Regions from separate parts of the Stutzerimonas sp. C6.4V genome, predicted to be linked through region 1. Evidence: predicted binding sites of a transcription regulator. Region 1 holds the regulator's gene; the other holds the start of a gene.
What was found. Region 1 encodes FliA, which starts transcription of late flagellar genes. Its sites were predicted from a motif close to CTAAAGTTTNNNNNNNNNNNGCCGNTAA; they were not measured.
Positions count from the first base shown of each region.

Region 2: AC4LFW_RS19605 (methyl-accepting chemotaxis protein) is a predicted target of FliA. The motif match lies at 2,646-2,673, and genes of this name have one in related genera.

Region 1 is NZ_JBZUBM010000001.1:2,206,482-2,214,501, reverse strand. It holds gene flhB (flagellar biosynthesis protein FlhB) at 1-238, shown strand, start outside; gene sodC (superoxide dismutase [Cu-Zn] SodC) at 288-809, opposite strand; gene flhA (flagellar biosynthesis protein FlhA) at 1,006-3,126, shown strand; gene flhF (flagellar biosynthesis GTPase FlhF) at 3,142-4,410, shown strand; gene fleN (flagellar synthesis regulator FleN) at 4,502-5,332, shown strand; gene fliA (RNA polymerase sigma factor FliA) at 5,347-6,072, shown strand; gene AC4LFW_RS10335 (chemotaxis response regulator CheY) at 6,195-6,569, shown strand; gene AC4LFW_RS10330 (protein phosphatase CheZ) at 6,590-7,384, shown strand; gene AC4LFW_RS10325 (chemotaxis protein CheA) at 7,397-8,020, shown strand, end outside.
Region 2 is NZ_JBZUBM010000002.1:809,712-817,731, forward strand. It holds gene AC4LFW_RS19595 (DUF2790 domain-containing protein) at 1-113, opposite strand, end outside; gene AC4LFW_RS19600 (RecQ family ATP-dependent DNA helicase) at 424-2,349, shown strand; gene AC4LFW_RS19605 (methyl-accepting chemotaxis protein) at 2,702-4,306, shown strand; gene AC4LFW_RS19610 (aldo/keto reductase) at 4,476-5,393, shown strand; gene AC4LFW_RS19615 (NTP/NDP exchange transporter) at 5,431-6,759, shown strand; gene AC4LFW_RS19620 (HPF/RaiA family ribosome-associated protein) at 6,855-7,277, shown strand; gene AC4LFW_RS19625 (histidine phosphatase family protein) at 7,424-7,987, shown strand.

The sequences.
Region 1 (8,020 bases):
GAAGATTCGCGAGATCGCTCAGGAGCACAAGGTAACGGTGCTGGAATCGCCAGCGCTGGCACGCGCTGTCTACTATTCCACGGAACTGGACCAGGAGATTCCTGCCGGTCTTTACCTCGCCATCGCGCAGGTACTGGCGTATGTCTATCAACTACGCCAGTACCGCAGCGGCAAGGGCAAGCGGCCTGATCCACTGGGCAACCTGCCGATACCGCCCGATCTGCGAAGGGATGAATAAGGTGGGCTGGAAGCCTGAAGCCTGAAGCCATCCAGCCTCCAGCCGCTTGTTACTCGATCACTCCACACGCCACGCGAGCACCGCCGCCGCCCAGCGGCTGGGGGTTGTCGGAATAATTGTCGCCACCTTCATGGACCATCAGTGCGTGGCCCTTGAGATCACCCAGACTCTTCAGGCGCGGCGCCAGCACAGGCTGCTTGGCGTTGCCCTCGGCATCTACAATCAGGACGGGCAGGTCGCCCATATGGCCGTCGCCCCAGGGTTCGCCGTGCTTGCCTGTATTCTTCGGATCCCAGTGGCCACCAGCGGCAACGGCAGCCGCCTGCTTGCCATCTTTCTCCGCCGGCTGACAGCTGCCGTTGGCATGCACGTGGAAGCCATGCGCGCCAGCGTTCAACCCGGAGAGATCCGGGCGAAATACCAGGCCTTCATCGGTACTCTCGATCTTCACGGTGCCGACGGAGCTGGCGACGCCCTGGTCGTTGACCTTGTTCATGTCGACCGAAAGGGTTTCAGCCTGCACGCCGATCGCGGCGCAGCTAGCCATTGCGGCAATTAACCACTGTTTCATAACGCGCTCCTGTTTGATTGAACGAGGGCGGCGTCACACCACCCGTCGAAGTGTGACTGCCCCAGCCTAGGCAGGTTCGATCACTGCAGCCCTGGCGATGACCGTTTCGACTGCGGCAAAACTGGACCCCTTCTTGCTATAGCCCGGACAGGGCGCGTTTTGCGTCAATTCTTTGGTTCTGTCTGTCGGGGTCTACGTGGATCGCACGCAACTCATCAACTTTCGCAATGGCCTGACCGGGGCGGGTCGCGGGAACCTCGGCGTGCCGCTGCTGTTGCTCGTGATGATGGGCATGATGATGTTGTCGGTGCCGCCGTTCCTGCTGGATCTGCTGTTCACCTTCAACATCGCCTTGTCGATCGTCGTGCTGCTGGTCAGCGTCTATGCGTTGCGACCCCTGGATTTCGCCGTGTTTCCGACGATCCTGCTGGTCGCGACCCTGATGCGACTGGCCCTGAACGTGGCCTCGACGCGGGTGGTGCTGATCCATGGTCACGATGGGGGTTCCGCCGCCGGACATGTGATCGAGGCCTTCGGCAACGTCGTGATCGGCGGTAACTATGTCGTCGGTATCGTCGTTTTCGCGATCCTGATGATCATCAACTTCGTCGTGGTGACAAAGGGTGCCGGCCGCATTTCCGAGGTCAGCGCACGCTTCACCCTTGATGCGATGCCAGGTAAGCAGATGGCGATCGACGCCGACCTCAACGCCGGTCTGATCGATCAGGCAGAAGCCAAGCTGCGTCGCGTCGAGGTCGCCTCCGAAGCGGATTTCTACGGTTCGATGGACGGTGCGAGCAAGTTCGTGCGCGGTGATGCCATCGCCGGTCTGTTGATCCTGTTCATCAACCTTATCGGTGGCGTTGCCATCGGTATGGCGCAGCACGGCATGAGCTTCAGCGAGGCGGGGCAGGTGTACGCCCTGTTGACCATCGGTGACGGTCTGGTGGCACAGATCCCGTCGCTGCTGCTGTCGACCGCTGCAGCCATCATGGTGACTCGTGTAACCAGTTCCGAGGACATGGGGCAGCAAGTCAATCGTCAGATGTTCGCCTCGCCCAAGGCGCTGGCGGTATCTGCTGGCATCATGATCGCCATGGGCCTCGTACCGGGCATGCCACACATGTCCTTTCTCGGCCTCGGCGCGGTCGCTGCTGGCGGCGCCTACTGGATCTGGCGTCGACAAAACCAGGTCAAGCAGCAGGCCGAGCAGGAAGTTCAGAAGCAGCAGGAGACCCTTCCGGCACAACGTGCCGCAGAAACCAAGGAGCTGGGCTGGGATGACGTGACGCCCGTGGACATGGTCGGCCTGGAGGTCGGTTATCGGCTGATTCCTCTGGTCGACCGCAACCAGGGCGGGCAACTGCTGGCGCGGATCAAGGGTGTGCGCAAGAAGCTGTCCCAGGATCTGGGGTTCCTGATGCCATCGGTGCATATCCGCGACAACCTTGACCTGCTGCCCAACGCGTATCGTCTGACGCTCATGGGTGTGAGTCTGGCCGAGGCCGAGGTGTATCCGGATCGGGAACTGGCGATCAATCCCGGTCAGGTCTTCGGGCCGCTCAACGGCATTGCCGCCAAGGATCCGGCCTTTGGACTGGAAGCCGTGTGGATCGAGGCCAGCCAGCGAGACCAGGCGCAATCGCTCGGCTACACGGTGGTCGACGCGAGCACTGTGGTCGCCACCCATCTCAACCAGGTGTTGTACAAGCACGCCCATGAGCTACTGGGGCATGAAGAGGTTCAGCAATTGCTGCAGCTGCTTGCCAAGAGCTCGCCCAAGCTTGCCGAAGAGCTGGTGCCAGGCATGATTTCCCTGTCGACACTGCTCAAGGTGTTGCAAGCGCTGCTGCAGGAGCAGGTGCCGGTGCGGGACATCCGAACCATCGCCGAGGCCATCGCTAACGTCGCCGCAAAGAGTCAAGATCCCGCCGCGATGGTCGCTGCGGTTCGTGTGGCCTTGTCCCGTGCAATCGTGCAAAACGTTGTGGGGCTTGAGCCGCAGCTGCCTGTCATCACTCTTGAGCCTAGGTTGGAACAGATATTGCTCAACAGTCTTCAGAAGGCAGGACAGGGCTCGGAAGATGGCATTCTCCTCGAGCCGGGAATGGCCGAAAAGTTGCAACGTTCTCTGGTGGATGCGGCACAGCGTCAAGAAATGATGGGTAAGCCGGCGATTTTGCTGGTGGCAGGTCCGGTTCGCGCGATGCTGTCGCGCTTTGCCCGACTGGCCGTACCGAACATTCATGTCCTGGCCTATCAGGAAATACCGGATAACAAGCAGGTCACCATCGTTTCGACGGTGGGTCAGAATTAACCGAGGGTACAGGCCATGCAGGTCAAACGTTTCTTCGCAGCCGATATGCGGATCGCCATGAAAATGATCCGCGACGAACTGGGCGCCGATGCCGTGATCACGGGAAACCGCCGTGTCGCTGGCGGCGTCGAGTTGACTGCTGTGCTTGATTACCCGATGGAGACGGTGCCAAAGCAGCCGAATCCGGCCCTTGAGAGCGAATTGCGCAAGACTCAGGCGCGCATCGCCACAGCCCATGCCGAGCTCAGCGCACCGCGTCCACAGGCCGTTCAGGACCGTCAATTGCTTGATGAGAAACCTGCCGCCGCGGCTCGGCCAGCACCTGCTACTGCTACCGCGACGGATTCGCGGGCGATGGAGGCCATGCAGTCAGAACTGCAAGGGCTGCGTGAGTTGATCGAAATGCAGCTCGGCTCGATTGCCTGGGGACAGGAGCAGAGCCGCCGCCCTCAGCAGGCGGGTCTCTGGCGCCGCCTGCAGCGCATCGGGCTGCCTGCCGATCTGTCGCGTGCCCTGCTCGAAAAGGTAGCCGGTGTCGCCGAGCCGCGACAGGCGTGGCGGATGCTGCTGGCGCATCTGGCACATGCCATCAAGGTTACGGAGGCCGAGCCGCTGGAAGCGGGCGGCATCATTGCTCTGGTCGGTCCGGCGGGTGCCGGAAAAACCACCACCCTGTCCAAGCTGGCGGCACGCTATGTGCTCAAGCACGGGCCGCAAAGCATTGCCCTGGCAAGTATGGATAATTACCGCATCGGTGCGCAGGAGCAGCTCAAGACCCTCGGTCGTATCCTCAATGTGCCGGTCCTCCAGATCGATCCCGGCCAGCCGTTGAGCAAGACCCTCGAGTCGGTGGCCCGCAAACGCCTGATTCTCATCGACACGGCCGGTCTGCCGGCAGGCGACCCGATGATGCGCAAGCAACTCGAAGCACTGGCTGACCGGGGTATCAAATCGAAGAATTACCTGGTGCTGGCCGCGACCAGCCAGAGCCAGGTGCTCAAGGCTGCGTGGCACAACTACCGGCGTTGTGGGCTGGCTGGTTGTATTCTGACTAAACTGGATGAGGCCGGTAGCCTTGGAGATGTCCTTGGGCTCACGATCAGCCAGCATATGCCGATAGCCTACCTCGCTGATGGCCCGCGCATCCCTGATGACCTGCACCTTCCTCGCAGCCACCAGCTCGTGAGTCGGGCGGTGAGTCTGCAATCAGAGGAGGCGCCCAGCGAGGAGGCGATGGCTGACATGTTTTCCGAGCTCTACAACGGTTCACGGAAGGTCGGATGAACGCACCGGCCTTTCACACAGACAAAGATGACGCGTTCACGCTGAACGCATCGATGGCCTCCGGGCCCCAGCAAGATATAGGCGTGTAAACATGGGTATGCATCCCGTACAGGTGATTGCGGTGACCGGCGGCAAGGGTGGCGTCGGCAAGACCAACGTGTCGGTCAATCTGGCGCTGGCTTTGGCCGATCTCGGGCGGCGGGTGGTTCTGCTCGATGCTGACCTGGGGCTGGCCAATGTCGACGTACTCCTTGGTCTGACGACCAAGCGCACGCTGGCCGACGTCATTTCCGGCGAATGCGATCTTCGCGATGTGCTGATTCAGGGGCCGGGCGGCGTGCGCATCGTTCCGGCCGCTTCCGGTACGCAAAGCATGGTCCAGCTGTCGACCCTGCAGCACTCGGGGCTGATCCAGGCATTCAGCGACATTGGCAGCGATGTCGACGTCCTGATCATTGACACGGCGGCCGGTATCGGCGACGGCGTGGTGAGTTTCGTCCGCGCCGCGCAGGAAGTGCTGCTGGTGGTGACCGATGAGCCGACCTCGATCACCGATGCCTACGCGCTGATCAAGCTACTCAATCGAGACTATGGCATCAGCCGCTTCCGGGTTCTGGCCAACATGGCCCATGCGCCCCAGGAAGGCCGTAACCTGTTCGCCAAATTGACCAAGGTGACGGAGCGTTTCCTGGACGTGGCGCTGCAGTACGTCGGCGCGATCCCCTACGACGAGGCGGTTCGAAAGGCCGTGCAGAAGCAGCGCGCCGTGTACGAGGCCTATCCGCGAGCGAAGTCTTCACTGGCCTTCAAGGCAATTGCACAGAAGGTCGATACCTGGCCGCTACCGGCAACGCCGCGTGGTCATCTGGAATTTTTTGTGGAGCGCCTGGTCAGGCCCGCCTCAGAGCCTAACGAACAATAGCGGCTGGACTCGGTATGTATTACAGCAAAGCTCAGGCTAAAGACGCTCAATACCAGCTCATCGATCAGTACGCGCCGTTGGTCAAGCGCATCGCCTACCACCTCCTGGCGCGCTTGCCGGCGAGCGTGCAGGTCGATGACCTGATGCAGGCGGGCATGATCGGTCTGCTCGAGGCGTCCAAGAAGTACGATTCCGGCAAAGGCGCCAGTTTCGAGACCTACGCAGGCATCCGCATTCGAGGTGCGATGCTCGACGAAGTGCGCAAGGGTGACTGGGCGCCGCGCTCGGTTCACCGCAACTCGCGCATGGTCAGCGAGGCGATTCGCACAATTGAAGCCAAAACCGGTCGCGACGCTAAAGATCATGAAGTTGCGGCCGAACTTAAATTGAGTCTCGATGAGTACTACGGCATTCTGGGCGACACCCTGGGCAGCCGCCTGTTTAGCTTTGATGACCTGCTGACGGAGGGCGAGCACGGGGAGTTCGGCGAGGAAGCCGCCAGTGCACATCCGGAACCGTCTCGTGATCTCGAGGACGAGCGTTTTCAGCAAGCCCTGGCCGATGCGATATCGAACCTGCCGGAGCGTGAAAAACTGGTGCTTTCGCTGTACTACGACGAAGAGTTGAACTTGAAGGAGATCGGCCAGGTTCTGGGCGTCAGCGAATCGCGGGTGAGCCAGCTGCACAGCCAGTGCGCGGCGCGTCTGCGAGCTCGCCTCGGCGAGTGGCGTGCCCGCTAGCAGCCGGTTTGCATAACGCATTTCGAGGCCGCTTTTTACGAGCTTCATTCACGGAGCCCGCCATGAACCGTGAGCGGGCGCTGGGGATTTCGGGATTTACGGAGGTGTACTTGGACAAGAACATGAAGATTCTCATCGTCGACGACTTCTCGACAATGAGACGGATCATCAAGAATCTCTTGCGTGATCTGGGCTTTACCAACACGGCCGAGGCCGATGACGGTACTACCGCGCTGCCGATGCTCAAGAGTGGCAGTTTCGACTTTCTCGTCACCGACTGGAACATGCCCGGCATGAGTGGCATCGATCTGTTGCGCGCAGTGCGTGCCGATGATCGTCTGAAGCATCTGCCGGTATTGATGGTGACTGCCGAAGCCAAGCGCGACCAGATCATCGAGGCAGCACAGGCAGGCGTAAACGGCTATGTGGTCAAGCCATTCACGGCTCAAGTGCTCAAAGAGAAAATCGAAAAGATTTTCGAGCGCGTCAACGGCTGAAGTAACGCCGCGAGGGCACTATGACGCAAACAGACCAAAGCCTTGCAGAGTTCGAAGCGACTCTGAAGGCCCATGCACCCCAACTGATTGAAAGCCTGCAGCAAGGCCGCTTCGACGACGCTGCGCAGATGTTCAACGAGCTTAATCAGGCCCGCAATCTGGGTCTCTATCATGAAGTCGGAAAGCTCACCCGCGAACTGCACAACGCCATCGTCAAGCTGGAGATGGATACCTGTGCCGCTGGTGGAGACCCATCACCGATCACAGACGCCACCGACCGGCTGTCCTATGTGGTGGAAATGACCGAGAAAGCGGCAAACCGCACCATGGATCTGGTCGAGGAGTCAGCGCCGCTGGTCAACTACGTAAGCTACGAAGCGCAAAGCCTGACGGCCGACTGGCAGCGCTTCATGCGTCGTGACATGAACGCCGAACAGTTCCGCGACCTGGTCAAACGCATTGACCAATTCCTCCAGCGGACCATGAACGACGGCAGCCAGCTCTCGCAGAATCTCAGCGAAATCATGCTGGCCCAAGACTTCCAGGATCTCACCGGCCAGGTGATCAAGCGGGTGACCCGTCTGATAACCGAGCTTGAAAGCAACCTGCTGAATCTGGTGCTGATGGCCGGCCAAGTCGACCGTGTGGCCGGCATAAAGCACGATCATGCAGAGCTGCTCGCCGAGCAGGAAAAGAAAAAACAGGAAAAAGCGACTTCCAACGGTGAAGGTCCGCAGATGCATGCCGATATACGTGAGGATGTCGTATCCGGGCAGGACGATGTCGATGATCTGCTTTCAAGCCTGGGCTTTTAGGGGAAGGTGAATATGAGCTTCGACGCCGATGAAGAAATCCTCCAGGACTTCCTGGTTGAGGCCGGCGAGATTCTCGAACTATTGTCAGAGCAACTGGTGGAGCTGGAGAGCAGCCCCGACGACGCCGCGTTGCTCAATGCGATTTTTCGCGGTTTCCACACGGTAAAGGGCGGTGCCGGTTTCCTCCAGTTGCACGAGCTGGTCGAGTGCTGTCACATCGCTGAAAACGTCTTCGACATCCTGCGCAAGGGTGAACGACGCGTCGACTCGGAATTGATGGATGTCGTGCTGCAGGCGCTGGACGCCGTCAATGAAATGTTCAGCCAGGTGCGTGAGCGCACTGAGGTCACTCCGGCTTCGCCTGAACTGCTCGCAGCGCTGGCGCGTCTGGCTGAGCCGGCCGGTGCGGATGCGCCTGTTGCCGTGCCTGACGTTGCTGTTGTCATGCCCGAGCCCGAGTTGGCCACCGCCGACAATGAATTCGAACAGTTTCTCGGTGCGCTCGACAATGCCGCTGCGGTAAGCCCTGCTGTTGGCGACGGCGGCGACGAAATCACTGATGACGAGTTCGAATCGCTGCTGGACCAGTTGCACGGCAAGGGGCAGTTCGTTGCAACCCCGGTGACCGAGGCAGCG
Region 2 (8,020 bases), on a different contig from region 1:
GAGGCGATATCGAGTCGGCTTCCGTAGGTGTATGGCTCGGGTTCGCCGCTGTTGGCATGAGCAAGCGACGCGGCAGAAAGTAGCAAGGCAGTAGTTGCAAGGGTAACGCGCATGGCAGGAATTCCTGATTCTGATTAGTAGGTTCCGTTCCTGTTCGCGTCGCGAATCACCTGATCCGGCGGCGCTTATGCTTGTTTTCAGGAGCCCTGCAATCGTAGAAGTAGATAGCCTGCTAACGGTAATTGCAGAATCCAATCCTTCCCATTGAGCGAAATGTTTGGCCGCTTCGTTTGCAGTCTGCCCTGTGGCTTTTTCTCGGCCCGCGCGAACTTTCAGATAGCTGACAGGACTTGCCGGACGCTTTGCAGTACCGTCTCCCTCCTTTTGCTACCCTCCGGCCTCCAGTCAAAGGAGTGACTCAGCATGATCGAACAGACCCTCAAGCAGACGTTCGGCTATGACGGCTTCCGTCCCGGTCAGGAGCAGGCCATCCGCGCCGTGGTGGCCGGGCGCTCGGCGGCGGCAATCTTCCCCACCGGATCGGGCAAGTCGCTGTGCTACCAGCTGCCGGCGCTGCTACTGCCGCATCTGACACTGGTGGTCTCGCCGTTGCTGGCGCTGATGCAGGATCAACTGGCCTTTCTGCATCGGCACGGTATCGCTGCCGGGAGCATCGACTCGGCGCAGAGCCGTGAGCAGGCCGGCGAGACCATGGCGCGCGCCAAGTCCGGCGAGCTTAAGATCCTGATGATCTCGGTGGAGCGGCTGAAGAACGAGCGTTTCCGCAATTTCATCAGCCAGGTACCGATCTCCCTGCTGGTGGTAGACGAGGCACACTGCATCTCCGAATGGGGCCACAACTTCCGCCCGGATTATCTCAAGCTTCCCGACTACCAGCGTCAATTCAACATCCCCCAGGTGCTGCTGCTGACCGCCACGGCCACCCCACCGGTCATTGCCGATATGCAGGCCAAATTCGCGATTGCCGAGGATGACGTGGTGACCACCGGCTTCTACCGGCCCAACCTCAACCTGCTGGTGGAGCCGGTCAGCGGCTTGGGCAAGCAGCGCCGGCTGGTGGAATGGCTGGGCGACAAGAGCGGCCAGCCCACCATCGTCTACGTCACCCAACAGAAGACCGCCGAGCAGGTCGCCGAGCACCTGGCGCAGCGCGGCTTCCCGGCCAGCGCCTACCACGCGGGCATGGCGCACGAGCTGCGTGAGGCGATCCAGCGGCGCTTCATGGCCGGCGAGCTGAACTGCATCGTCGCCACCATCGCCTTTGGCATGGGCATCGACAAGTCGGACATCCGCAACGTGGTGCACTACGACCTGCCCAAGTCGGTGGAGAACTACAGCCAGGAGATCGGCCGTGCCGGCCGCGATGGCAAGCCATCGGACTGCCTGGTGCTGGCCAATCGCGACAGCCTCAGCGTGTTGCAGAACTTCGTCTACGGCGATACGCCGGAACGCGAGGGCATCCGCTGCGTGTTGGACGAACTGCTGCAGGCTGGCGCCGGCGGGCAGTGGGAGCTGATGCTCAACCAGCTGTCGGACCAGAGCAACATCCGCCAGCTGCCGCTGAAAACCCTGCTGGTGCAGCTGGAGCTGCGCGGCATCATCGCACCGCGTTTTGCCTACTTCGCCGAATACCGCTTCAAGTACTTGCTCGAACCCGAGGCGCTGGTGGCGAAGTTCGAAGGCGAGCGGCGACGGTTCGTCGAAGCCATCGTGCACAGCTCGGCGCGGGCGCGGACCTGGTGCACGCTGGATTTCGACGCGCTCCATGGGCAGCACGGTGCCGACCGCGCCCGGGTGGTTAAGGCGCTGGAGTACTTTCAGGAAAAGGGCTGGATCGAGCTGGAGAGCAAGCAGATGACCGAGGTCTACGCGCTGCTCGATCAGCGCTTCGACGCCGAAGCACTGAGTGGCGAGCTGCATGCCTATTTCAAGGGGCACGAAGCCAGCGAAATCACCCGCATCGACAATATGCTGGCGCTGTTCGAGTCCGCCGAATGCTTGAGTCAGCGGCTGGCGGCCTACTTCGGTGACCGCCAGGCGCCGCAGCACTGCGGGCATTGCTCGGTCTGCCGCGGACAGGTCGCCAGACTGCCGGAACCGCCGGCACTGGTGCCGCTGGGCGAGATCGACCTGGCCGCCCGCTGCGCCGAGTTCAGCCAGCGCTACACGCAGCTCAAGGGCGGGGCGCCGAGCGCCGAGTGCATGACGCGCTTTCTGTGTGGCATCAGCGTGCCGGTGTTCACCAAGCTCAAGGCCCGCCAGCTCCCCGGCTTCGCTTCGCTGGAGGCCTATCCCTACGCCGAGGTTCGCGCGCAGCTGACGCGCTAGCCATCGGCAAAGAGCCTCAGCGCGCGGTCAGGCCGGGCAACTGCGCTCCACCCGAGTCAGATCCAGATGCGGCGAGACGAACCCGGCGATTGAGGTCGGGTTGAGTCTCAGATGAAGGCACGTAGCCCGGCCGTAACAGTCAGCAGCCGCTCCGTAGAAGATTTCCATCCGACCTTGGTGCTCATCCTTAAGCAGCTGTAACCATGTCTTAATGACATCGCACCAGTTCGAGTCGCGATGGGTCTGGTTCGATGCGCTTAAGCGATCACCGGTTGGATGGGTACCGACCAAATGACTTCATGCCGCGGACATAGCTGCCGATAACAGCGTCATATCTGCCAGGAGCACTCTCATGCCCCGCCTGTTCACCGATCTCGGATTCCGCTGGAAAATCACCCTGCCCATTGCGGCGCTGGCCCTGTTGCTGGTGCTGATGGGCGTCGTAGGCATGCGTGGCATCGAGCGTGTCGCCGATTCGGGGGAGCGGTTGGCAACACGGCACCTTCCCGCCATTGGCCTGTTGGTCAATGCCGACCGGGACCTCTACCAGGCTTTCGTTGCCGAGCGCAGCCTGCTTGACAGTGATGCCGGTGAGTACGTGCAGGCGCTGAAGGCCAGTCATGCGGAAAACCTCAAGCAGGCCTATGACCGGGTGCAAAAGTACGCGGCCATGCAGCCGGGTGCCGAGGCACTGGCGCTGGTCGAGCAGTTCAACAGCGGCTTCCGGCAGTGGTCGGAGGTGTCCCAGCGGGTGATCGATCAGATCGACCTCGATCCACAGGCGGCCAGCGCGCTGAGTTTTGGAGACAGCGAAGCGCGTTTCGATGCCATGCGTGATGCCATCGACAAGCTCGGTGAACTCGAGGAGCAGGCTGCCAACGCCGAAGGCCAGGCAGCCATCGCCGAAGGGTCGGCAACCGCCCGTCAACAGGGCGCGCTGCTGGTGCTAGGCCTGCCGCTGATGGTGCTGCGACCGATGCGCCGCCTGCTCTATCGCCTGCAGCAGATCGCCGAGGGAGACGGCGACCTGCGGGCCCGCCTGGAGGTGCAGTCGGCTGACGAGTTGGGCCAGCTGGGCGATGCCTTCAACCGTTTCCTCGACAAGCTGCAGCCGCTGATCGCCGAAGTGGGTCGGGTGACCGGTGAAGTCGACGCCGCCGCCCGAAGCATGGCGGGGCTGGCGGCAACCAATGACCAGCTGATCACCAGCGAGCACGCCGCGGTCGATCAGGTCAGTACGGCGGCGACCGAGATGAGCGCTGCAGACAATGAAGTTGCGCTCAATGCACAGAGCGCCTCGGATGCGGCCCATGATGCCGAGCGCCAGTCGCGCCGGGGCGCTGAGGTGGTCGGCAGCACCATCGAGTCGATTCGCCAGTTGGCGCAGGAAGTGGAGGGCAGCTCGCAGACCATCGAGGCGTTGGCCGAGGAGACCGCCAGCATTGGCGCGGTGCTTGAAGTGATTCGGGGCATTGCCGAGCAGACCAACCTGCTGGCGCTCAACGCAGCCATCGAGGCGGCGCGAGCGGGCGAGCAGGGACGGGGTTTCGCCGTGGTGGCCGATGAAGTGCGTGCCCTGGCAGCCCGCACCCAGGATTCGACCAAGGACATCCAGCTGCGCATCGAGCGCCTGCAGAGTGGTGTTGCCAAGGCCGTGCAGGCAATGCACGCCGGGAGCGGCAAGGCGCGTGACAGCGTCGAGCGCGCCGCGGGTGTCGATCAGGTGCTGGCCGAGACCATGCAGTCCGTGCAACGCATCAACGAGATGGCGGCCCAGATCGCCACGGCCTGTGAAGAGCAAAGCAGCGTTACCGAGGAAATCGCACGCAACATCACCGACATCCGGGACCTGTCCAACGATGCGGCAGCCAATTCGGCAGAGAGCATGCAGGCAAGTCGACAGCTGTCCCAGTTGTCCCAGAACCTGGCAGGGCTGGTTGGGCGCTTCCGCGTCTGAACATGTTCGTGCAGGGCCTTTGATGGAGGCTCGGGCGGCGGGTCTGTGCCGCTGACCCTCGGCAGCGCTGACACAATCGGAAAAGCTCTGGTTGCCGAGTTGGCCGGTAAGTCGGGCTGTGTCGACCATACTCAGGTGTCGACATGGCCGACCGCCCGGAGACCCGTTCATGCAGACTCGCCGCCAACTGCTCCATCGCTCCGCCCTGCTTGCCGCCATCGCTGCACTTGGCAGCGTATGGCCGTCACTTGTCCGGGCGGCCGAGCCGTTGCGAATGCGCAGGATTCCGTCATCAGGGGAACTGCTTCCCGTGATCGGCCTGGGCACCTCGCGAACGCATGACATCCGCCTGGATGACAGCGAGATGCAGGCGTTGCTCGAGGTTTTGCGGGTCCTTGTCGACGGCGGGGCTCGGGTGATCGACACGGCACCGAGCTATGGCAACGCCGACCGCGTGGTGGGTGAGCTGGTCCAGCGCGGCAAGGCGCGCGAAAGGGTTTTCCTCGCTACCAAGGTATCGGCCACTGGCCGCGAGCGCGGCCTGGCGCAGATCGAAGCGAGCTTCAAAGCGCTGCAGACTGACACCCTCGACCTGATCCAGGTGCACAACCTGCAGGACACCAGCACCCAGCTCGGCCTGCTGCGCGAGCTCAAGGAGGAGGGGCGTGTCCGCTATATCGGTGTGACGCACTACGTCGAATCGGCGCATGACCGGCTGCTTCAGGTGCTCAGGCGGGAGCCGGTCGACTTCGTCCAGTTCAACTATTCGGTGGGCGAGCGCAACGCCGAAAAGCGGCTGCTGCCGTATTGCGCCGACAACGGCATCGCCACGCTGATCAACCGGCCTTTTACCCGCGGCAACCTGCTCTCGCGGGTCAAGGGCAAGCCACTGCCGAGCTGGGCGGCGGATATCGATGCCAGTTCCTGGGCACAGCTGCTGCTCAAGTTCATCCTTGCCGAGCCGGCGGTGACCACGGTGATACCGGCCACCTCCAATCCGCGCTATATGGCTGACAACATCATGGCCGGGCAGGGCCGGCTGCCGGATGCGCGCCAGCGAGAAATGATCGTCGAAGCCTTTCAATGAGTGCCGTTGGGGCCCCTTCAATGGAGGCTGATTGATGATGCCGCTTGCTGCGCGCGCAGCAGCTACGATCAACGCCCGCCCCGGCGAACTGCGCGCGGCGCTGGCCGGCTTCGGCCTGTTTTTCTGCCTGTTCGCCGGCTACTTCATGCTGCGCCCGATTCGCGAGTCCATGGGCATCCAGGGTGGCGTCGACAACCTGCAGTGGCTGTTCACCGCGACCTTCGTTGCCATGCTGGTGGCGGTGCCCCTGTTTGCCTGGCTCAACTCAAGGGTGGCCCGCATTCATTACATCGACTGGGTGTACGGCTTCTTCTGCCTGAGCCTGCTGTTGCTCGCCGGCCTGTTCTTCATGCTGCGCGACAGCGTCTGGCTGGCACGGGTGTTCTATGTATGGATATCGGTCTACAACCTGTTCGTGGTCTCGGTGGCCTGGAGCCTGATGGCCGACGTGTTCGATGCGCCTCAGGCCCGTCGCCTGTTCGCCTTCATTGCCGCCGGCGCCAGTGTTGGCGGGCTGGTTGGGCCGGCGCTGAGCGCCTTGCTGGTGGGCCTGCTCGGGCAGTTCGGCCTGATGCTGCTGGCCGCGCTGCTGCTGGCGGCTGCGGTGGCAATCAAGCATTACCTGATGGCTTGGCGCGAAGTTCGGGGTGCTGGTCGACCGGGTGCCGAGCATGCGGAAAGCCCGCGGCGGCCGGTCGCCGGCAATCCGTTCAGCGGACTGACACGGGTGCTGCGCTCCGGTTACCTGTTGGGTATCGCCGTCTTCGTTCTGCTGCTGACCACCGCCAGCACATTTCTCTACTTCGAGCAGGCACGACTGGTGGCCGGGCTGTTTCCGGACCGCGCCGAGCAGGTGCGGGTGTTCGGTGCCATCGATTTCGTGGTGCAGGCCGGTGCGCTGCTGTCGCAATTGTTCATTACCGGACGTATCGCTCAGCGGCTGGGCGTACGGGTGCTGCTCGCTGCAGTGCCGGCGCTGGTCTGTCTGGGCTTCGTCGGCCTGGCGCTGGCGCCCACCTTCGCCGTGCTGGCCGCCGTGATGATCGTGCGCCGTATCGGTGAATACGCCTTTGTCCGCCCGGGCCGGGAAATGCTCTTCGCGCCGCTGGATGCCGAGAGCAAGTACAAAGCGAAGAATTTCATCGACACCGTCGTCTATCGCGGCGGCGATGCGCTGAGTGGCTGGGCCAAGGCGCTGCTCGACACCCTTGGTCAGGGCGCCTGGCTGATAGGCCTCGTCGGCGCGATCTGCGCTGCCGTCTGGGGTGCTGTGGGTTGGTATCTGGGTGGGCGTGCTGATCGCGGCCAGACAGCCCAGGCAGGCAACGCTGCCAGGGGGGTGCCGCGCGAACAGTTGCGCAGCTAGCCGGGACGCCCGGGCACGCTGGCTAACGAAGCCGCTGAACCTCGGCGACTTCGGCGCCTCGAACCTCTAGTACGTCATCATTCAGGAGTAGCCGTATGCATGTTCAAGTCAACAGCCATCAAATCCCCGGCAGTGTCGAGCTGCATGAATGGGTCGGCTCGACTGTAGAGGAGCGGCTGGAACGTTTCGACGATTTCCTCACCCGTATCGAGGTTCACGTCAGCGACGAGAACGCACATAAAGCCGGCGCGGACGACAAGCGTTGCCAGATCGAAGCACGCCCCAAGGGCCACCAGGCCGTGTCGGTGACCCACAAGGCCGAGTCGTTGCAGCTGGCCGTGGATGGCGCTGCGGAAAAGATGCGACATGCCCTTGAACACCTGATGGGCAAGCTGGACACCAAGGTAATGTCGGGTGGTGAGCTCAATGACCCGCTGCTTGATGAGCAGCCCCAAGCGGTAAAGGACGCCATGCTCGAGGAGGAATTTCTCGAGAAGCAGGACGAGCTCGACAAGTAACGCCAGCGCCCCGGTACTTTACCGGGGCTCCGCTGCCGGTCCGGTAGTGTCCGGGGCTTGGTTCGCCATCTTTTTCTAGCTGCCGGAACCCGCAGCGACCGGTTCGTTTCTAACCTCTGTCTTTTTCCACTCGGTAAATACTCTTCATGCAGATCATTCTGGTGCGGCACGGGCGGCCCGATCACGGCGCCGCGTCCTGGAGCACCCCGGCTGGCATGAAAACCTGGGTCGAGCGGTATAACGCCGCCAATGTCGTCGCCTGGGAGCGACCCGAATCCCTGAGGCGGCTGGCCGACAGCGTAGGCATGGTGGTTTGCAGTTCGCTGATGCGTTGCGTGGAGTCACGCATGCACCTGCACTGTGAATGCTCGGTCGAGCCAAACCCTCTGTTTGCCGAGGCTCACCTGCCTTATCCAGATTGGCGCTTTCCGTTGTTGCCGTCGCGTGTATGGCGCATGACGTTTCGCACGGCGTGGTTTCTCGGCTTTTCCCAGCACACCGAACCCGTCGGTGAGTCGAGAAAGAGGGCCGGTGCTGCGGCGCAAGAGCTCATCCGGCTAGCTGAGATTCACGGCAGCGTGCTGTTGATGGGGCACAAGATCATGAACGCGCTGATCGCCTCCCAACTGCGTCAACGCGGCTGGCATGGGCCGGCGCTGCCGCTTCTGTCCGGATACTGGCATCCCAGCCGATACCATAAATCCCACTGACCTGACCGCCCCCAAAGCGCAAACACGCCCGAC